DNA from 3 places in the Carnobacterium sp. CS13 genome. Region 1 is predicted to be linked to each of the others. Evidence: predicted binding sites of a transcription regulator. Region 1 holds the regulator's gene; each other region holds the start of a gene.
What was found. Region 1 encodes HrcA, which represses chaperone genes, less so after heat shock. Its sites were predicted from a motif close to TTAGCACTCNNNNNNNNNGAGTGCTAA; they were not measured.
Positions count from the first base shown of each region.

Region 1 (7,758 bases):
AATTGTAACGTGTTGATCTCCATTGCCAGTTCCTCTAAGACGCGGTGCGCCTTTCCCTCTTAAACGGAAATTTGTTCCTGTTTGTGTTCCAGCTGGAACTTTCAGTTTAACTTTTCCGTGAACGGTCGGTACTTCTACTTCATCGCCTAAAGCTGCTTGGATGAAACTGATTGGTAATTCGTAATAAATTTCTGAACCTTCCCGATCGTATAAATCACTCGGTTTAACATGGAAAACGACATATAAATCTCCATAAGGACCGCCATTTACCCCAGCTTCACCTTGTCCATTCAAACGCATTTGATTTCCATCTTCTACACCTGCAGGTACGGTTACTTTAACAGAGTGTCTATCTTTTACATGTCCTGAACCATGACAAGTTGGGCATTTCTCTTTGATCTCTTTACCAGTACCGTGACACACATCACATGTTTGACGTGTCATTACACGGCCAAGCGGAGTATTCCGTTCCACATTAAGAGTTCCTGAACCATGACATTTCGAACAAGTAACAGGATGAGTTCCTGGTTTTGCACCGTCTCCATGACAAGTAGCACATTCAGATTCGCGATTGTATTGAATCGTTGTTTCTTTTCCAAAGATAGCTTCTTCAAATTCTAAATCCATTCGATATTGCAAATCTTCACCTTGACGTGGAGCATTCGGATTATACGAACGGCCGCCGCCACCGAAGAAAGATTCAAATATATCTTCGAAGCCGCCACCGCCGAAACCACCACCACCAAAGCCGCCTGATCCAGCACCAAAGTTAGGATCTGTACTTGCATGACCATATTGATCATAAGCTGCACGTTTATTTGCATCGCTTAACACTTCATAAGCTTCAGTGATTTCTTTAAACTTTTCATCCGCATCAGCTTCTTTGTTAATATCCGGATGGAATTGTTTTGAAAGTTTACGGTAGGCTTTTTTTATTTCAGCGTCCGTAGCGCTTTTTGAAACGCCTAATATTTCATAATAATCTCTTTTTGCCATGATTTCCCTCCATCGTTCCAATGATAACGTTTATCTCTAGACTGCCCTTCATTTTACCTTTACGAGCATAGCATATCTAGAAGAAAAAGCCAAAAGCATTTTGCCTTGGCTTTTTACTTCGTCACCTATTCACTGATTATTTGTTGTCGTCTACTTCTTCAAAATCAGCATCAACCACATTATCGTCTCCACCTTGATCAGCTTGTACGTCTTCAGGGTTCGCTTCTGCTTGAGCTTGTGCTGCTTGTTCATAGAGCTTAACAGTCAATGCTTGAACGATTTCATTCAATTCATCACGTTTTGTTTTCATTGTTTCTAAATCATCTGCTTCTACAGCAGCTTTCAACTCATCACGAGCATCTTCAGCTTTTTTAACTTCAGCTTCATCAACTTTACCTTCTAATTCTCCTAAAGTTTTGTCCACTTGGAACAATAGTTGTTCTACTTCGTTGCGTAATTCAACTTCTTCTTTACGAGTTTTGTCAGCTTCAGCATTGGCTTCAGCGTCTTTAACCATACGTTCGATTTCTTCGTCGGTTAAACCAGATGAAGATTTGATTGTGATCGTTTGTTCTTTTTGTGTTCCTAAGTCTTTTGCACGTACATTAACGATTCCGTTTTTATCAATATCAAACGATACTTCAATTTGCGGAATGCCACGAGGAGCTGCAGGAATATCTGTTAATTGGAAGCGGCCTAAAGTTTTGTTGTCCGCTGCCATTGGACGTTCACCTTGTAATACGTGTACATCTACAGCTGGTTGGTTGTCAGCAGCTGTTGAGAAGACTTGTGATTTACTTGTCGGAATAGTTGTGTTGCGGTCGATCAACTTAGTAAATACGCCACCCATTGTTTCGATTCCTAATGATAATGGAGTTACGTCTAATAGGACGATGTCTTTTACATCACCAGTAAGAACTCCTGCTTGAATAGCAGCTCCCATCGCTACAACTTCATCTGGGTTTACTGATTTGTTTGGTTCTTTGCCAGTTTCTTTACGAACAGCTTCTACAACTGCTGGGATACGTGTAGATCCACCAACTAAGATAATTTCGTCTACTTCAGAAGCGGATAAACCAGCATCTTTCAAAGCTTGACGAACAGGTTTTTTAGTACGTTCAACTAAATCATACGTTAACTCTTCAAATTTCGCGCGAGTTAAGTTGATTTCCAAGTGCAATGGTCCTGCTTCACCAGCAGTAATAAATGGTAAACTGATTTGAGTAGATGTTACACCAGATAAATCTTTTTTAGCTTTTTCTGCTGCATCTTTCAAACGTTGAACAGCCATTTTATCTTTAGATAAGTCAATGCCGTTTTCTTTTTTAAATTCTGCTACTAGGAATTCAATGATTTTTTCATCAAAATCATCTCCACCTAAATGATTGTCTCCAGCTGTAGAAAGAACATCAAAGACACCATCGCCTAATTCAAGAATAGAAACGTCAAATGTTCCGCCGCCAAGGTCAAATACTAAAACTTTTTCTTCTGTTTCTGTTTTGTCTAAACCATAAGCTAAAGCTGCAGCAGTTGGTTCGTTAATGATTCGTTCAACTTCTAGTCCAGCAATTTTACCTGCATCTTTTGTCGCTTGACGTTGTGCATCATTAAAGTAAGCTGGAACTGTAATAACAGCTTTGTCTACTTTTTCTCCTAAATAACTTTCAGCATATCCTTTTAGATATTGTAAAATCGTTGCTGAGATTTCTTGTGGCGTGTGTTTTTTGCCTTCAACATCAACTGTATATCCAGCTTCACCAATATGGCGTTTAATTGAACTGATTGTGTGAGGGTTTGTTACTGCTTGACGTTTAGCAACTTCCCCAACTTGCATTTCACCATTTTTAAAAGCAACAACAGATGGCGTCGTACGGTTTCCTTCAGGATTCGCAATGATTTTTGCTTCTCCGCCTTCTAAAACTGCTACTGCTGAGTTTGTTGTACCTAAGTCAATACCGATTATTTTACTCATAATTAATTACCTCTTTTACTTTTTTTTAGTTTATTTTTTAGAACACTTGCTTTATTGAGCAACGATAACCATTGCCGGACGTAAAATACGTTCATTTAAAGAATAACCTTTTTGGAAAACATTTACAACTGTATCAGCTTCTTGTCCCTCTTCCACTGGCGTTGTTTGTATTGCCTGATGGAAATTAGGATCAAAAGGTTGATGCAATGGATCAATGACTTTGATTCCTTCGTTGTCCAAAGCAACTTTAAATGAATCCATCACCATTTCTAAACCTTTTTTCAAGTTTTTCCCTTGTTCATCAGTCACGTCAATGGCCAATGCACGTTCCAGGTTATCGATCACTGGCAATAATTCTGTTGCTAATGATTGAGAGCGATATTTTGCAGCATCTTCTTTTTCTTTTTGATTGCGTTTGCGCATATTCGCTAGCTCAGCTTGTAAACGCAAATAACGGTCTTCCATCTCGCTCAAAGCCGTTTTAGCTTCTGTTAATTCGTCCACTTGAACCTCTTCTTCAACCGCTTCTTCCGTTTGTGGTTGTTCGTTGTTCTCATTTGTTTCATCAACCACTTCTTCAGTTAGCGGATCTTTTTGATTCTCAGTCATAAATACATAGCTCCTTCTTGATTAGTCTTCCATCGAACGATAGTAATCTACTATTTTTTTTGAAAGCTCATTTCTAAATACATCCACTAAACTAATCATTTTTGAATAAGGCATGCTGGTCGGTCCTAATAGGGCAATCAAGCCCGTCCCATAACCCATGACATTGTAGCTTGCCGTTATCAAACTGAATTCGTCAAATAACTCGTCATCCAATTCTTGTCCGATTCGTACTTCAATTCCGCTATGGTAAGGCGTCAATAAATGAGCCAAATCGTGCTGGTCTTCCATCAAAGAATAAATCGACTTAAATTTTTCTACATCTAGACCGATAGAATAATCAAGCATATTCATTCTGCCGCCTACGTGAATTTGATCACGTCCAGCTTGCAAAATAACATCATCAAGAATGGTTAGCATTCCTTCTGCTGATTTAGCATATTTGTTAATTAAAATAGGCATTTCAGTTTTCAGTTTTTGAAATACTTCCATTAATGTATGACCAACTAATCGTTCATTAAAGATTTTCACCATTTTTTCCAAGTCGCTCGGTTGAATTGTTTTCGGCAAAGAGAATACTTGGTTTTCTACGTGGCCTTTATCTGTGACCAAAATGACCATCACCCGATGTTCATTTAAAGGAACCAATCGAAAACCTGTTAGCTTGCTGTCTTTTAATTCAGGTCCTAAAGAAATAGCGGTATAACTTGTCAATTGCGAAAGCACTTCAGCAGATTGTACAACGATTTCATCTAACTGATGAAAGGTATTGCTAAAAGATTGTTTGATTGTAACAATATCTTTTTTCTGAATTTCAGTTGGATGTACTAGATGATCTACATAAAACCGATACCCTTTGATAGAAGGGATACGTCCAGATGAAGAATGTGTCTTTTCAATAAAACCTAACTCTTCTAACCTAACCATTTCATTACGAATAGTTGCAGAGCTGAACTTCATTCCTGCTTCATTCATCAATGTTTTAGAACCAATTGGATTTCCATAGCTTGTATAGAGAAGAATGATGGATTTCAGTATTAGAACTTGTCTTTCTGTTAACATGTTGCATCACCTCTTTTTTAGCACTTGGGACTAAAGAGTGCTAACACAAGTATTAATTTACCAAATATATACTAACTTGTCAACGATAATCCTCTACTTTTTGTTTAAATTTATTTTTTAAACAAAACTTACGGCAAGTGGCTTCTATTGAGCAAAATCAGCTCAAAAAGAAGCCGCATAGAATACGATCACACCTTCATTCTAAGCGGCTTCTTTTTTATTTTTCACCAGATAATAAAATCCTGTTTTTAAATCAACGGCTAATCGATTCACGAAAAAACCGATCATACTTTTTTCATATCTACTAATGTTTTATTTGCACTCGCTAGTTCTTTTTTTACTTGTTCAAAGCCTGTCCCACCCAAAGAGTTGCGTCGTTCTACAGCAGTTTTTGAATCTAGTACAGTGTAAACATCTTCTTCGATTAATTCAGAAACTGCTTGGTAATCAGATAAGGAAATATCTTGCAGATAAATCCCTTTTTTGATGCCTTCCAGTACAAGCTTTCCTACGATCTCATGTGCTTTTCTAAAGGGAATCCCTTTGCTTGCTAGGTAATCTGCTAATTCTGTCGCATTTGAATAATCCTTAGTCGTAGCTGAATACATCGTTGCTTCGTTAACTTTCATCGTCTCAAGCATCCCAGAAAATACCGTTAGACAATCTTTAACCGTTTTAACTGTGTCAAACATACCCTCTTTATCTTCTTGCAGATCTTTGTTGTACGCTAAGGGCAAACCTTTCATTGTTGTCAATAGACCTAATAGGTTTCCATAAACACGTCCAGTTTTTCCGCGAATCAATTCGGCCATATCTGGATTTTTCTTTTGAGGCATAATCGAGCTGCCTGTTGAAAAAGCATCAGTCAATGTTACAAACTGGTATTCGTGACTAGTCCATAAAATGATTTCTTCACAAAAACGTGATAGGTGCATCATCAAAAGACTGCTGTTGCTCAAAAATTCTAAAATAAAATCCCGATCACTAACGGCGTCTATGCTGTTCGTATAACTTTCTTTGAAACCGAGCAACGTTTTTGTGTATTCTCGATCGATGGGAAATGTTGTTCCAGCTAAAGCAGCAGCACCCAATGGCGATAGGTCGATTCTTTTCAAACTATCTTGATTACGTTCAAAATCACGTTTAAACATATTGTAATAAGCCAATAGATGGTGAGCAAAAGAAATGGGCTGCGCATGTTGCAAATGAGTATATCCTGGCAAGATAGTTTCCACGTTTTCTTCAGCTTTGCTAATCAAAATTTCCATAAATAAACGAATCCGTTGATTGATTTCAATTACTTCCTTTTTCAGGTACAAATGCATATCTGTTGCAACTTGGTCATTTCTACTACGAGCCGTATGCAGTTTGCCTGCGACTGGACCGATAATACCATGAAGCAACTTTTCCAAATTCAAATGAATATCTTCGTTTTCAGCAGTAAATACTAAACATCCCTTTTTATTGTCTTCGAGTAATTTTTCTAAACCTTGGATAATTTCATTTGCTTCTTCAGCTGATAGTATATTGGTTTTAGCTAGCATTTGTACATGAGCTAGACTGCCAATTAAATCTTCTTCTGCTAATTGCTGGTCGACAGCGATTGAAGCTCCGAAAGCATCAACCCATGCCTGGCTCTCACCTTCAAATCTTCCACTCCATAATTTTTTCATTCTATTCATCCTAACATTGCTTAATAGAGACTCTTTTCTTTTATTAATGTTTCATCAAACTGAGCGGTTGAATTGTGAACTTCTGCATGTACTTTGGTAGATAGTCCCCATAATTTAATAAAACCAACCGAAGCTTCTTGATCAAATGTGTCAGCTGAAGTATAAGTAGCTAAATTTTCATCATATAAAGAATTAGGCGACTTTCTTCCTTCCACGATTGAATGGCCCTTAAACAATTTCAAACGAATGGTACCGTTCACGTACTGTTGTGTAGATTTTAAGAAAGCAATCAAGCTATCTGTTAAAGGATTAAACCATAAACCGTTGTAAATCATCTCGGTTAATTTTTGTTCAATGGCTGGCTTAAAATGTCCAATTTCTTTTACGAAAGTCAGGTCTTCCAAAGCTTTATGGGCCGTCATCAGAACAATAGCCCCTGGTGCTTCATAAACTTCGCGGGATTTGATTCCAACTAAACGGTTTTCAATGTGATCGATTCTTCCGATACCATGTTTTCCCGCTATTTTATTGAGACATTCAATCAATTCTACTAACGAATATGGTTTACCATTTAGCGCAATAGGTTTTCCAGCCAAAAAGTCGATTTCTAAAATTTCTGGACTATCTGGAGTATTTTCCAAACTAGCGGTTAACTCATAAGCTGCTTCTGGCGGCGCCATCCATGGATTTTCTAAAATGCCACATTCGTTTGATCTTCCCCATAAATTTTGATCAATGGAAAAAGGATTGTCCAAATCGATTGGCACAGGTATGTCATGTTCAATGGCGTAATTGATTTCTTCTTCTCTTGACCATTGCCATTCACGCACTGGCGCAAGAACTTTCAAGTTTGGCGCTAAAGAATGAATCGCTACTTCAAAGCGCACTTGATCGTTGCCTTTTCCGGTGCAACCATGAGCGACCGCGGCGGCGCCTTCTTTGAGAGCTACTTCCACCAATTTTTTCGCAATTAACGGACGGGATAAAGCAGAAATCAATGGATAAATGCCTTCATAAAAAGTATGAGCTTGTAGAGCAATTAAAGCATACTCTTCTGCAAATTCTTTTTTTGCATCAATCGTATATGAAGAAACGGCCCCAATGCTCAGAGCTTTTTCTTTAATAAAAGCCAAATCCTTCCCTTCCCCTACATCTAAACAACAAGCAATCACATCATACCCTTCTTCATTCAACCATTTAATGGCAACAGAAGTATCTAACCCACCTGAATACGCTAAAACTACTTTTTCTTTTTCCATTTGAACACCTCTTTGTTTTAATTAACTTTCGATAAGCATTATAATAGCATGCCATAATGATTAAAACAACATTAAAGTGTTTAATTATTCCGAAACGTGTATTTTAGTCTCTAAAATCTTCTTTTTGTTGAATATTAGTTAATTTTATACATTACACATGCATTATTCGGCTGTTTTCATTAGATAATGT
Region 1 is NZ_CP067364.1:1,214,288-1,222,045, reverse strand. Features, by position in the region: gene dnaJ (molecular chaperone DnaJ) at 1-999, opposite strand, end outside; gene dnaK (molecular chaperone DnaK) at 1,133-2,968, opposite strand; gene grpE (nucleotide exchange factor GrpE) at 3,020-3,577, opposite strand; gene hrcA (heat-inducible transcriptional repressor HrcA) at 3,599-4,636, opposite strand; gene argH (argininosuccinate lyase) at 4,921-6,309, opposite strand; gene JHE06_RS05915 (argininosuccinate synthase) at 6,330-7,568, opposite strand.

Region 2 (7,758 bases), 770 kb from region 1:
AATCATCGGATTCGATTTTGACAAATAAATCCGGTTTAAGGTACTGTTCAGTTTCACCATTGAACAAAGCGCCTGGATAAGGCGACAAGGTTTGAACAAAATCTGAGATGATTTGAATTTCATTTAATGAGATGTCCAGTTTACGAGTGATCTCCTTCCATTTACGAGTGGCGAAGAGTTCAAATTCTTCTTCAAGGAGGAGGTAAGCCATATTAGGAGCTGTTTCATCACGCTCTATTTGAAGCAGCAAACATTCCTGTAAGTTTCTGGCGCCTACGCCTGCTGGCTCCAATTGTTGAAGCAAAGTCAAGGCGTCTAAGAGCTGCAATTCTTGTGCTTGCGTTAACTGAGCAGCTTCTTCTAATGAAATCGTCAAGTAACCATTGGTATCTAAGTATTCTGTTAACCACAACACCAATTCTCTTAGATAAGTTTCTCTCATCGTTAAATGGATTTGTTCAGTCAGGTATTCGAATAAAGATAAATAAGTATCCGGAATTTGATTCATAAAGTTTAATTCTTCATCGTCTCGGTTATGGGGTATCGTACTCGCATAATCAGCAGCTGACAATTTCTCAGCTGGGCGCTCTTGTGGAGAAGTAATTTCAATTAAAGGATTTCCCAAAGCTTTCTGGTTTAAAAAAGTTAATAAATCTTCTTGATTGTATTGCAGCATTTGAATGGATTGTTGGAGTTGTTGAGTCATAGCCATTTTTTGAACTTGGTTTTGTTGCTGTGTAAAGGATTGTTCGAAATTCATGCGGTGACCTCCTTGTTAAAAACCTTTTTTTTCTGACTTTATTATAACATAAAGGGCTAGTCGAATCTTATGACCCGTAAAAATGCCTTGTTTTTTTACCAGTTATCAGATACACTGTAATAGTTGGTAATTTTAAGAAGTCCCCTTAGTGTAATGGATATCACGTAAGATTCCGATTCTTGAAATGGGGGTTCGATTCCCTCAGGGGGCATATAGCACGTTCTGTTACGTCCGATTAAATTTGTCGGATGGTTTGAAAGGCTTTAGAAAAACCAGCCGCTAACTAAACTAAACAGGCACGGTTCAGACCCGGATTTCGTAAAAATACTTACGATTTTCGGATCTTTTTTATTAAGTTCTATCATAGTGGTCTTGGTAAGTGAAAAGATTGCCTCTTATAGACTAGCACTATCTTATTATCGTCTTTAAAGAGGAGGGCACGTTGTTAGATAGGAAGGTTCTCTCTGACAACCCATTTTTCGCTTAAGAGTTGTCAACACGATTTGACCAAGCATTTTTTATTAAGACAAGTCTTGAAAGAAGCGGAAATAAAAGGTAGAGCAACTAGATAAACCGAAGTGGACTGATTTCACAAATAGAGGTATAATTCCAGATGTTGAAAAATTACCATTGAGATGTTAAACAGTTTATGCGGTTTTAATTTGGGATGAAGGTATGACCTGGTATCCCGTTACGGAAGGATCGGTTATTGAAGATGAAAGAGAATTTTTGGCAAGATTTGCCGCGGCCGTTTTTTATATTGGCACCAATGGAAGATGTGACGGATGTTGTGTTTCGGCATGTAGTGAGTGAAGCTGGCAGACCGGATGTGTTTTTTACAGAGTTTACAAATACCGTTAGCTATTGTCATCCCGAAGGACGTAATAGTGTTCGTGGACGGTTAACGTTTACGGAAGATGAACAGCCCATGGTCGCTCATATATGGGGAGATGAACCCGAATACTTCCGGAAAATGAGTATCGGCATGGCCGAAGAAGGTTTCAGCGGAATCGATATCAATATGGGTTGTCCAGTCCCCAATGTAGCAGGAAAAGGGAAAGGCAGCGGCCTTATCCGCCGTTCCCAAGTTGCTGCAGATTTAATCCAAGCAGCAAAAGCAGGAGGATTGCCGGTAAGTGTCAAGACTCGGCTTGGATATACAAACATCGATGAATGGCGCGATTGGCTGACACATGTTTTGGAACAAGATATTGCTAATCTTTCTATCCATTTGCGCACACGAAAAGAAATGAGTAAAGGGAATGCTCATTGGGAACTGATTTCAGAGATCAAAAAATTGCGTGACGAGATTGCACCGCAGACCCTTTTGACGATTAATGGAGACATTCCAGATCGTGAAACAGGTTTGAAACTAGTTGAGGAATATGGTGTGGATGGAGTTATGATCGGAAGAGGTGTTTTTCACAACCCTTATGCATTTGAAAAAGAGCCGAAAGAACATAGCAGCAAAGAATTGCTGGACTTATTCAGATTGCATTTGGATCTTTTTGATCATTATTCTGCTAAGGAAGAAGAACCACGTTCGTTTAGACCTCTTCGTCGCTTTTTTAAGATATATGTGCGCGGTATTCGCGGAGCGAGTGATTTAAGAGTGCAGTTAATGGAAACAGAAACAACAAATGAAGCGCGGGCCTTACTAGATGCTTTTGAAGAAAAAAATAAGGATATTGTAGGGAAATAGCAGAAAATTCTCCAGTCGTTTAAAGCACTCAACCGAAAATGGACTATTGGAATTAAAGTCCTCAAGGGACATTCTTGTGACGATTAGATGAAAAATCTAATCGTTTTTTTATTTTTAAAAATGAAACAAACTATTTGACCTTTGTTGACCAAAGGGGTAAACTATAACATAGTAAGATTTAAAAAGTTTATGTTACAATAAAAAAGAAGTAAAGATTTGAGGAGGAAACAACATATGAATTTAGTACCTACAGTAATTGAACAATCCCCGAGAGGCGAACGTGCTTATGATATTTATTCTCGTTTATTGAAAGACCGCATCATTATGCTGAGTGGCCAAATCGATGATAATGTAGCAAACTCTGTTATCGCTCAATTATTATTCTTGGATGCTCAAGATTCTGAAAAAGATATTTTTATTTACGTTAACTCACCAGGTGGAAGCGTAACAGCAGGACTAGCGATTTTTGACACCATGAACTTCATTAAAGCAGATGTTCAAACCATTGCAATGGGAATGGCTGCTTCAATGGGAAGTTTCTTGTTGACTGCTGGTGCAAAAGGCAAACGGTTTGCTTTGCCAAATGCTGAAATTATGATTCACCAACCTCTTGGAGGAGCACAAGGACAAGCGACTGAAATCGAAATCGCTGCTCGTCATATTTTAAAAACGCGTGAACGCCTAAACAAAATTTTATCTGAACGCACCGGACAACCAATTGAAGTGATTGAACGCGATACGGATCGTGATAACTTCATGTCTGCAGAAGATGCAAAAGCGTATGGTTTGATCGATGAAATTATGGAAAATAGCGCAGAATTAAAACAATAAAAATGAAAGCCGGAAGCCTTAGGGCTTTTGGCTTTTTTTATTAGATGAAAAATGATAGAACCAAAAAAAGAGCAAACAGGAAAATAACATTTCATGGGTTTTACATGTATACTATTGGTTACAAATGGTAAGGGGGAAGTTTTGATGGATATCAGCAATATCATAGCAAGCGAAGTGGGCACCACTTATGGATTTAAAATTGGAAATCCTGATGCACCAGTAAAAGTTATTGAATTTATTAATTTACGTTGTCCATTCTGTAAAAAATGGTATGAAGATTCAAAAGATGTTCTAGCATATTATGTAGCAGCTGGAAAAGTCCAACGGATCATTAAGCACTTTGATAAAGAAAAACCAAGCTTGGCAAAGGGAAACGTTGTTCATCATTATTTGGATTATTCGAATCCAGAGAAAGCTTTGGAAGAAATGGATTATTTCTATGACAAGCAAGATGAATGGGGCGATCTAGAAGAATTAAAAGAAGTTGCCGCATATGTAGAAGAGAAACGGGGATTGACACATCAACCCAATACAGAAGAAATCAACGGCATCATTGAAGAAGCTGGCCGGGCTAATGTTGTGCTTGTTCCTTCTGTTTTTATCGGAGAAGCTATTTTTGATGAACACATCACATCAGATGAATTGACTGATTTAATTGAAACAGCTTTAAACGAAACAACCAAATAAAAAGTAAAAAATAATAATCAGAAAAGAAACTGGCTATGTATTTTTTGTTCAGAAATAGGAACGAACAGCGGAAGTAAAAGATAAACTTTCGCTGTTTTCAGCTTTTAAGAGCTAAATTAACTCTAAAAAGACAAAAAAACGTCATATATAGAAAAAATCGGATGTTTCATAAGGATTTAACCTTTATAGTTGAAAGTTAGATTGTGAGATGGTAAAATAGAGGATGTAAGAGATGAATGCAGGATGTTTTTACATGCTGTTAAGGATAACAAGAATAAAACATACAGTTAACTGAATGTCTTGTTTTGCTTAGATCTCTTGTTTTTTTAGGTAGTAAGGGTCGCTAAACGACTTACGTGGTCGTTAAACGTCCAGCTAGGAAGAGGTTGCTCATGCAAGATGTATTGTCTATTATCGAAAAAGTAGCACCGGATATCATGGACACGCTGAGAGAACGATATCAAATTTTACGCAACATTTATTTAGCAGGTCCAGTGGGCCGCAGAGTGTTGGCCGGTAAACTGAATATTACTGAGCGTGTATTGAGAACGGAAGTAGATGCTTTAAAAAAGCAAAACTTGATTCAAACATCCAAGCTGGGTATGCAGCTAACCGCGAACGGTGAATTAGTATACCGGGAACTGGACCAAATGATGGGGCAACTATTAGGGATGCGAGAAAAAGAAAATCAATTAGCTATTTATTTTCAAATAGAACATTGCATCATCGTCTCAGGAGACGTAGATGAGCAAGCCAAGGTTCAAGAAGAACTAGGACGAGCAACAATGGATTCATTGAAATTCTTGCTACCTGAAGGGGACAACATCATAGCAGTCATGGGCGGTACAACTATGGCTGAAGTTGCTAACCATATGAATGAGAGTCTTTCTTATCATCGCGAACTAATATTTGTGCCAGCCAGAGGCGGTCTGGGCGAATCGGTCAACATTCAAGCGAATGCTGTCAGCGCCCAAATGGCTAAAAAAGCGGGAGGCGCAAATCGTGTTCTTTATGTACCGGAACAGGTGAGCGAAGAAACATACAAACCGCTATTGCAAGAACCAGAGATCAAAAAAACATTGGATCTGGTCGAACGTGCTAATTGTGTGCTTTATGGTATCGGAGATGCCATGCACATGGCAGAACGCAGAGGGATGAGCCAAGAAGCTCTAGCTCTGATTAAAGAAAAAGCAGCAGTTGGAGAAGCTTTTGGAGAGTTCTACAACCAAGCGGGAGAAGTAGTTTATAAAATTCCTCGTATTGGCATGCAGTCAAAAGATCTTTCGCACGTTTCAAGTGTGATCGCGATTGCCGGTGGACGATCTAAGGCCAACGCAATTGAAGCTTATATGAAAAAAGCACCTGCTCAGACGTGGTTGATCACAGATGAAGGTGCCGCCAATCAGATTTTAAAAGGGATAACCCTTTAAAATAAAAATTTTCACGATTCCTAAAGGAGGAAATTTATTTATGACAGTTAAAGTAGGTATTAATGGTTTTGGACGTATTGGACGTCTTGCTTTCCGCCGTATCCAAGAAGTAGAAGGTATTGAAGTAGTAGCAATCAACGACTTAACAGATGCTAACATGTTAGCTCACTTGTTGAAATACGATACAACTCAAGGACGTTTCAACGGAGAAGTAGAAGTTAAAGACGATGCATTCACAGTTAACGGCAAAGACGTAAAAATCTTAAGCAACCGTAACCCAGAAGAACTTCCATGGGGAGAGCTTGGCGTAGAAATCGTTCTAGAATGTACTGGTTTCTTCACAACTCAAGAAAAAGCTGAATTGCACTTGAAAGCTGGAGCTAAGAAAGTTGTTATCTCTGCACCTGCAACTGGCGACATGAAAACAATCGTTTACAACGTAAACCACGAAACTCTTGATGGTTCTGAAACAGTTATCTCTGGAGCTTCATGTACAACTAACTGTTTAGCTCCTATGGCTAAAGTGTTAAACGACAAATATGGTATCGTTCAAGGATTGATGACAACTATTCACGCTTACACTGGTGACCAAAACACATTAGATGCTCCACATCCAAAAGGCGACTTCCGTCGTGCACGTGCTGCAGCAGAAAACATCATTCCTAACACAACTGGTGCTGCTAAAGCAATCGGTGAAGTTATCCCTGAATTAAAAGGTAAATTAGATGGAGCAGCACAACGTGTGCCTGTACCAGCTGGTTCATTAACTGAATTAGTAACTGTTTTAGACAAAACAGTTACTGTTGAAGAAGTAGATGCAGCAATGAAAGCAGCTGCTGACGAATCTTACGGTTACACTGAAGACCCAATCGTTTCTTCTGATATTTTAGGTATGACTTTTGGATCATTATATGATGCAACTCAAACTAAAGTTCTTACAATTGGCGACAAACAATTAGTTAAAACTGTTGCTTGGTATGACAACGAAATGTCATACACTGCACAATTAGTTCGTACTTTAGAATATTTTGCTAAATTAAGCCACTAATAGCTAAAGAACAGAACAGCTAATTTAGAATCTTGTGTTAAGCGGGGGAGCAGCGCGCTTCCCCGCTTTTCTTTTTTGATTAGAAAATTGAAATTGAGGAGGATCTCTCAATGGTAAAAAAAGTAGTAACTGATTTAGAGTTGAAAGATAAAAAAGTTTTAGTTCGTGCCGACTTTAACGTTCCGATGAAAGACGGAAAAATCACGAACGACAACCGTATCCAAGCTGCGTTACCGACCATTCAATACATTATTGAACAAGGCGGAAAAGTGATTCTTTTCTCTCACTTGGGTAAAGTGAAAACAGAAGAAGACAAAGAGGGCAAAAGTTTGCGTCCGGTTGCAGAACGTCTAAGTGAATTGCTTGGCAAAGACGTTACTTTCGTACCTGAAACGCGAGGAAAAGAATTAGAAGATGCCATCGCTAACTTAAATGCTGGAGATGTATTAGTCTTTGAAAACACTCGTTTTGAAGATGTCGACGGGAAGAAAGAAAGCAAAAATGATGCTGAACTTGGCAAGTACTGGGCTAGCTTAGGCGATGTATTTGTAAACGATGCTTTTGGTACGGCTCACCGTGCTCATGCTTCAAACGTAGGCATCGCTTCAAATCTTGAATCAGCTGCTGGCTTCTTGATGGAAAAAGAAATTAAATTCATCGGCGGTGCAGTTGACGAACCAAAACGTCCTTTTGTAGCTATCTTAGGTGGCGCAAAAGTAAGCGACAAAATCGGTGTTATTGAAAACTTGTTAGATAAAGCTGATAAAGTTCTAATCGGCGGCGGAATGACCTACACATTCTATGCAGCTAAAGGAATTGAAATTGGTAAATCATTAGTTGAAGAAGATAAAATCGAATTAGCTAAGAGCTTAATTGAAAAAGGCGGCGATAAATTAATTTTGCCAGTCGATTCAGTAACAGCTCAAGAGTTTAGCAATGACGTACCAAATGAAATCCATGAAGGTGCCGTTCCAAGCGACCAAATGGGGCTTGACATCGGACCGAAAACAATTGAATTATTCACCAACGAATTAAAAGGTGCTAAAACAGTTGTATGGAACGGACCAATGGGTGTATTCGAAATGTCGAACTACGCTAAAGGCACAATCGGTGTTTGTGAAGCAATCGCTAGCTTAACCGATGCAACAACCATCATCGGCGGCGGAGATTCTGCAGCAGCAGCTATGGAATTAGGATTTGCAGATCAATTCACTCATATTTCAACTGGTGGCGGAGCTTCTCTAGAATACCTAGAAGGCAAAGAACTACCAGGAGTAGCATCAATTTCTGAAAAATAAGT
Region 2 is NZ_CP067364.1:445,673-453,430, forward strand. Features, by position in the region: gene rpoN (RNA polymerase factor sigma-54) at 1-760, opposite strand, end outside; tRNA gene JHE06_RS02145 (tRNA-Arg) at 900-971, shown strand; gene JHE06_RS02150 (tRNA dihydrouridine synthase) at 1,476-2,462, shown strand; gene clpP (ATP-dependent Clp endopeptidase proteolytic subunit ClpP) at 2,679-3,293, shown strand; gene JHE06_RS02160 (DsbA family protein) at 3,438-3,980, shown strand; gene JHE06_RS02165 (sugar-binding transcriptional regulator) at 4,373-5,410, shown strand; gene gap (type I glyceraldehyde-3-phosphate dehydrogenase) at 5,451-6,458, shown strand; gene JHE06_RS02175 (phosphoglycerate kinase) at 6,569-7,756, shown strand.
Region 2: clpP (ATP-dependent Clp endopeptidase proteolytic subunit ClpP) is a predicted target of HrcA. The motif match lies at 2,596-2,622, and genes of this name have one in related genera.

Region 3 (7,758 bases), 830 kb from region 1:
TCATTAATAAAAGATGCAGCGAATAGTATCACAAGTATATCAAAACGGAAAATAGAGTAAAGCGATAAGACTAAGCTTGAAAGAAGTAAAAGGACAAGTCGGTTCCCCAGAATAACCCTTCCATACAATCGGTTTTGCATCAGTTAGCTGAGTGCATAGCGCTAATCTTCTTCACCTTCCAAATGATAAATATTAACATGTTATTCGAAAGACCGTTCCATTACAAATAATCTAACCTCTTCGCACATTTTTTTATCTGGCCTTTTTAGAAAGACATCCTCTCCTTCATTGTAACCTTCGGGTTTCCAATTTTGTTCAGGGAATCCTTCTTGTTCAAATACTTCACGAAGATAACCAATAGCTTCTCCCCAGGTAGAAAACACGGTAAAAGGGTGCGGCATTTGGCCTTCATCATTCCAAACCGCCCACTTATTATCTGGGAGTTCGGTAGCAAACCACCAAGCATCCCGTTCAGAATAAAAAATGGCAAACGTATTTTCTTTAGCCTCTTTCCATTTTTGATAACCTAATTTTATCGCAAAGAGATCGTAGTCCCTAATAAAAATTCTTTTCAAATACTTTCTGATCATTTTCTGTCCCTCATTCCCTTCATTTTTTCACGCCGCTTCTTTTACTTTTTTAAAGCTTGGTATACCGGTAAAAGCTACGGTTTGAAACTATCTTTTATAGGTTTTTAAAATCAAAAAAAGACCTTTTATAAGTTCAGTGAACTCACAAAAGGTCTTCTCTAATCAATCAAATTTAATTGTTTTAAAATCAAAAGTTAGCAAAATGTTGATATTTCACTAAGAATTACTCTACAAATCCTTCTTACATCATACCGCCCATACCGGGATCCATCATGCCGCCACCCATTGGCGCATCTGGCGTTGGTTGGTCTGCTACTACTGCTTCAGTTGTCAACAACAATGCCGCAACACTTGCAGCGTTTTGAAGTGCTGAACGTGTAACTTTTGTTGGATCAACAATACCTGCATCAATCATATTGACCCACTCGTTAGTAGCTGCATTGAAGCCCATCCCCATTTCGACATGTTTCAGTTTTTCAACAATAACGGATCCTTCAAGACCAGCATTGGCAACGATTTGACGGATAGGTTCTTCTAAAGCACGTAAAACGATTTTCACGCCAGTTTCCACATCGCCTTCAGCAACGATTTCAGCAACTTTGGCTTGAACATTGATCAAGGCGGTTCCTCCACCGGAAACAATTCCTTCTTCAACAGCTGCACGTGCTGCATTCAAAGCATCTTCAATACGAAGCTTGCGGTCTTTCAATTCTGTTTCAGTAGCTGCACCAACTTTGATCACAGCCACTCCGCCAGAAAGTTTTGCTAAACGCTCCTGCAATTTTTCGCGGTCAAATTCAGAAGTTGTTTCAGCAGCTTGTGATTTCAACAACGCTACACGTTGCATAATGTTATCTGAAGAACCAGCACCTTCAACGATAGTTGTCGATTCTTTTGTCACAACTACTTTAGCTGCATGTCCTAATTCAGCAATACTTGTATCTTTCAATTCTAATCCTAAATCTTCTGTAATAACAGTTCCGCCAGTCAAAATAGCGATATCTTCCAACATTGCTTTACGACGATCTCCAAAACCAGGAGCTTTAACGGCTACAACATTGAATGTTCCACGCAACTTATTTAAAACTAATGTTGGCAGTGCTTCTCCATCAACATCATCTGCAATGATCAATAATGGGCGACCTTGTTGCAAGATTTGTTCTAATAAAGGCAAAACATCTTGGATATTCGAAATCTTTTTGTCTGTGATCAATAGATACGGGTTTTCTAGAACGGCTTCCATCTTATCGTTATCTGTTACCATGTATTGTGATAAGTAACCACGATCAAATTGCATTCCTTCAACAACATCTAATTCTGTTTCAATTCCTTTAGATTCTTCAATCGTAATGACACCGTCGTTGCCAACTTTTTCCATTGCATCTGCAACCAAGTGACCTGTTTCTTCATCGCCTGATGAAATAGCAGCAATTTGTGCAATCGATTCTTTTGTTTCGATTTTTTTAGAAATATTCAATAATTCTTCAACGGCTACTTTAGTTGCCAATTCGATTCCACGGCGAATACCGACCGGGTTAGCTCCAGCAGTTACGTTTTTTAATCCTTCACGAACGATGGCTTGTGTTAAAACAGTAGCTGTTGTAGTACCGTCACCAGCAATATCATTGGTTTTTGAAGCTACTTCAACAACTAGTTTAGCTCCCATATTTTCAAAATGATCTTCTAATTCGATTTCTTTGGCGATCGTTACACCATCATTGGTGATCAAAGGAGAACCGAAAGATTTTTCTAAAACAACGTTTCTTCCTTTGGGTCCTAATGTAACTTTGACTGTATCTGCTAAAATATCCACTCCGCGTAACATTGCTGCACGGGCGTCTTCTGAAAATTTAATATCTTTTGCCATTTTTACTTCACCTCATCGATAGATTTGTGTTGCTTCGTTAACTTTTATTTTTATTCGTTTATTTGTTTAGTTGTTATTCAACAATTGCAACGATATCTTGTTCTCTTAATACAAGATATTCTTTGCCTTCATATTTGACTTCTGTCCCAGTATACTTTTCAAACAATACCGTATCGCCAACTTTGACAGACAATTCAACTTTTGAACCGTTTTCCAGTATGCGACCTTCGCCGACTGCAATGATCGATCCAGTTTGGGGTTTTTCTTGCGCTGAACCTGGTAAAACAATCCCGCTGACAGTCTTCTCTTCTTCTTTGGCGACTTCAATAATGACACGCTCTCCTAATGGTTTTAACACGTAAATCCCTCCATCTTTCTTATCTGATTCATCTCTATTTAGCACTCTTTAATACCGAGTGCTAAACCACTCTTTTATCATAATCAAATTCGCTTTCAATTGCAAGTCTTTTGACGAAAATAAGAACCGAAAAAACTGTTTTTTTGATTCTTATCCTTCGCTTGTACTGCTTAAAAGGATACAAAAGGTTAAACATTGCTGAACATCTTATGTTATACTGAAAAATGAAACTTATTTCATTATAATAAGATTATGCTTCATTTTTCTTTGCATAATGAAGCTTTTGGTTCAACGAGAAATTAAATAAAGAAGTACCATTACTTCTAAAAAAGAAGGTTCGGAAACACATATGAAAAAAGCACTAAGTCACACCGCTATTGTTATGACGCTGGTTTACATTCTGGCACAGTTTTTACCGGTTTTGATCATTGTCTTAGCTCCTCAAAGTTACCAAACAGAAGCTTTGATTTATGGGAATCTTTTTTCTTTTACTGCAGGCGCCTTCGTTATGCTTCTGCTTAACCGAAAATCGAATATCCGGAACAGCATTACATTGAGTCCTTCAGCACCACGGTCTACCGTTATTCTTTGGGGAATACTGGGTATTTTTATGGCCTTAGCTGCTCAATATGCGGCTACCTTGATTGAAATTTTTTTACTAGGCTTACCCATGGGCTCAGAAAACACACAACAAATTTTATTGTCCATCGACAAATACCCTCTATACCTGATCATTGTTTCTATTATGGCACCGATTATGGAAGAATTTGTTTTCCGAAAAGTTATTTTTGGGTTCTTCTATGATATCACAGGTGGAGTTGGAGCAGCGGTCATTAGCTCATTACTGTTTGCTTTCATGCATTTTGACAGTCACATTCTGCTTTATTCAACGATCGGTTTTGTGTTCTCTTATCTGTACGTAAAAACTAAAAACATCGCCACTCCGATTATCGCACATGTACTGATGAATACAGTAGTGGTTTTACTCAACTTATTCTTATAAGGCTTGTTAATAGAGAAAGGAATTTTTTTACTATATGAATAATAAAAATTTTATCATGCAAATTGTTTTTAATTACTTGATGGCTGTTCTTTTTGTTTGGTTTACCATCAACTCCGTATCCTCAGATGGTTGGGGTATTTTCCCAATTTTGTTTGTTATCTTCGCAACCAATGATTTTATCCGAGGGTCTAAAATTCTTGAAATTTATTTGAAGATAAAAAAAGGCGGCAAACCTAAATAAGGTTGCCGCTTTTTTTATTCTTCGTCTTTCTTGTCTTTATCTTTATCTGTATTGTAATGATCTAAGAAATAAATCAACGTTTGTAATTCATTTGTTAAGTCAACATTTTGAACACGTATACTCTTTGGTACAGAAATCCGGATAGGCGTAAAGTTCATGATACCTTTAACTCCTGCTTCTGCTAAATCATTTGTGGTTTCTTGGGCTACTTCCGTAGGTACCGTTAAAATGACCACTTCGATTTGCTGTAAGCGAAGTTGTTCAACCATTTCGCTCATCGGATAAACAGGTACTCCGCTTAGGATAGTTCCAACGATTTCTTTATTGATATCAAAGGCAGCGCTGATCCGCATATTATTGCTTTGGTGAAAATTGTAATTCAATAAAGCATGGCCTAAATTCCCTACACCAATTAAAGCTACGTTAGTCAAACGATCTTGTTTCAATGTTTTGCTGAAAAAATTCATCAAGTCTTCAACATCATAACCATAACCTCTTTTTCCTAAAGCTCCAAAATAAGAAAAGTCACGGCGTATAGTAGCACTATCAACTTTTACTGCTGCACTTAATTCAGTCGAAGAAACACGTTCTTTGCCTGCATCATGCAAAAAACGCAAATAACGGTAATAAATCGGCAATCTTTTTGCCGTTGCTTTTGGTACTTTTAAATTGGACATTTCTTTTCCTCCACTTTATTATTTTCAGTCAGTTAATTAATCAAATATTTTTTCACAATTATTCCGATTTAAACGAAACTTCACAAGCGATTTTTTGTTTCAACTAAGCAATTATAGCATAGTTTTATGATATTACTAGTATTTAGGACGTTATTTTTTCCAAAAAAATGATAGAGGCACTTTTCTGCTTGTGAACATTCACAAACTTCGCTTGTGAATCAAGGGTTTCTGACCCAAAAAAATCTGTTCGAATAATATCAGAATGTTTCGTTCTATGCTAAACTATAAAAGAGAACTATGAAATGAGGAAATGACATGATTTTACTACAAGTCCAACATGTAGCTCGTTATTTTGGAGCAGATGTGTTGTTTGAAAATATTTACTTAGAAATCCAAGAAAATGCACGTGTTGCTTTAGTGGGTCGAAACGGTGCCGGAAAATCGACCTTATTAAAAATGATTGCAGAAATTGAACAACCTGATGCTGGACAGATCGTTAAGAGTAAAAATATTACGATTGGTTATTTAGCACAGAATACCGGCTTGCAATCCGAGAAAACCATTTGGGATGAAATGCTGGTCGTTTTCGAACCTGTGATCCAAATCGAGAAAAATATGCGTGCCATTGAAGTTCAATTGGGCGACCCAGGACTGTTAGCCGATAAAGAAGCTTATCAAAAAACCTTAGAACGCTACGATCAATTGCAACACGACTTTCGAGCAGCTAACGGATTCGGTTACGAAGCCGAGATCCGTTCTGTTTTGCATGGCTTCCGTTTTTACGAAGAAGACTATCAAAAAAAGATCCATCAATTATCAGGTGGCCAAAAAACACGTTTAGCGCTAGCTAAACTGTTATTAGAAAAAAAAGATTTATTGATTTTGGATGAGCCGACTAATCACCTGGATATCGAAACATTGGATTGGTTAGAGAACTATTTGCAAATGTATCGCGGGGCATTATTGATCGTTTCACATGACCGTTACTTTTTAGACAAAGTCGTCAACGAAGTTTACGAGATCAGCCGTCAAAAAATCACTCATTATAAAGGAAATTACTCCAAGTACCTAGATTTAAAAGCAGCTCAATTAGAACGCGAATGGAAAGAATTTGAAAAGCAGCAAACAGAAATCGCTAAATTAGAAGACTTTGTTAACCGCAACTTGGTTCGGGCTTCTACAACCAAACGAGCACAAAGCCGCCGGAAACAACTAGAGAAAATGGAGCGAATCGATCGACCGCAAGGCGATGAAAAATCAGCTCATTTTCGTTTTCAATCCGGAAAAGAAAGCGGCAATATGGTGTTGACCTTAGCCGATGGAGCTATTGGGTATGAACGCCAAATCCTATCTGCTCCGATTGATTTAGAAGTTCGCAAATACGATTCAATTGCCTTAGTCGGACCGAACGGGATCGGAAAATCGACCTTATTAAAGTCTTTGATTGGCCAGTTGCCATTGATTCAAGGCAGTGAGCAATTAGGGGTTAATGTTGATTTAGGGTATTACGATCAAGAACAAGCTAATTTGAATTCCAACAAAACTGTTTTAAGCGAATTATGGGACAGTCACCCAACAACTCCTGAAAAAGATATCCGCAGCATTTTGGGCAGCTTTTTGTTTACAGGCGAAGATGTTGAAAAAGCGGTCACTAGTCTAAGCGGTGGAGAAAAAGCTCGTCTAGCTTTAGCTAAACTGTCTATGCACCGCGATAATTTTTTGATTTTGGATGAGCCGACCAACCATTTAGATATTGACAGCAAAGAAGTGTTAGAGAATGCTTTGATCGATTTCGACGGCACACTTTTATTTGTTTCGCATGACCGTTACTTTATTAATCGGTTAGCGACTTCAGTGGTAGAATTATCGGCAGAAGGCAGTACCCTTTATCTGGGAGATTATGACTATTATCTGGAGAAAAAAGCCCAGCAAGAAGAACTCCGCCAACTTGCTGAAGCAGAAGAGCTAGAACAAAAAGGCATTCCATCCAAGCCCACTAACTCCACCGGAAAAAACAAACGCGAAATCGATAAAGATGCCCAAAAACTGGTCCGACAATTGAAACGCCGAGTCGACACACTGGAAACCGACATGTCCGCTATCGAACAAAATATCGAAACTTTTGAATTGCAGTTGACCGAACCTGAAGTGTTTGGCGATCATGTAAAAGTACAAGAAATCAATCAAGAATTAACTGCTCTACACTCCCAGCTTGACGGTATTTTAGCAGAGTGGGAAGAAAAAAGCATTGAATTAGAAGAGCTCAGTGATTGATCGACATCTTTTGAAGCAAACCTTGCTTCAAAAGATCTAAACTGAAAACAATTAACTAAATTTAAAAGGACATAGCCTATTTTATAAGACTAATAGGCTATGTCCTTTTTTCTACAAACAACTGAGGTTAAATAATTCTTTGTCAATCGTATTCATAGTTCTTAAGGGAATGAAGTTTCCGAAAAAATTTCTCTCACTTATCCGCTTCGTCTAATCACTAACTTCAACTTCTCATACGAAGCTAATGTTAACACCTTACATATTTGCGTTTGAAACCTAACTTTCCTTTATCCATCTCTTTTTGAATACTTTCATAAGCGTTTAGAAAACTGTTTTGTTTCTTTTCCCGCTTGACTTCTACGATGCCTACTTCTGCTGCAGTCTCACTAGCCTTTTCGTTTAGTGGTGAAAATGATACTCCCACAGTGTATAGAAAATTATTCATAGCAGCTTTCGTCCGCTCTGGCGAATCATGAATCGTATTTTTCACGATATCAAGCATATTAGACATCTTACTTTCAGAAAATTCATTGTCTGGACGGTTTCCTAAAAGCCAACAGTAACAACTCCAGCCTGCTGACATTTTCAGCGCTTGACCGCTTGCAATCCATTTATCGGCAATATCTTGTGCATGGTCTGACTCAGATAATGTTACGGCCACCACGTAATCGGACAGCATATAAAAATAGGCTGCATCAATCCAGCGCTCAAAGTCCGACTCTGTCATGGCTTTTGGATCGGCAATAAT
Region 3 is NZ_CP067364.1:379,319-387,076, reverse strand. Features, by position in the region: gene JHE06_RS01865 (hypothetical protein) at 201-590, opposite strand; gene groL (chaperonin GroEL) at 832-2,457, opposite strand; gene groES (co-chaperone GroES) at 2,531-2,815, opposite strand; gene JHE06_RS01850 (CPBP family intramembrane glutamic endopeptidase) at 3,165-3,818, shown strand; gene JHE06_RS01845 (YdiK family protein) at 3,853-4,059, shown strand; gene JHE06_RS01840 (redox-sensing transcriptional repressor Rex) at 4,074-4,736, opposite strand; gene abc-f (ribosomal protection-like ABC-F family protein) at 5,052-7,010, shown strand; gene JHE06_RS01830 (DNA alkylation repair protein) at 7,258-7,758, opposite strand, start outside.
Region 3: groES (co-chaperone GroES) is a predicted target of HrcA. The motif match lies at 2,854-2,880, and genes of this name have one in related genera.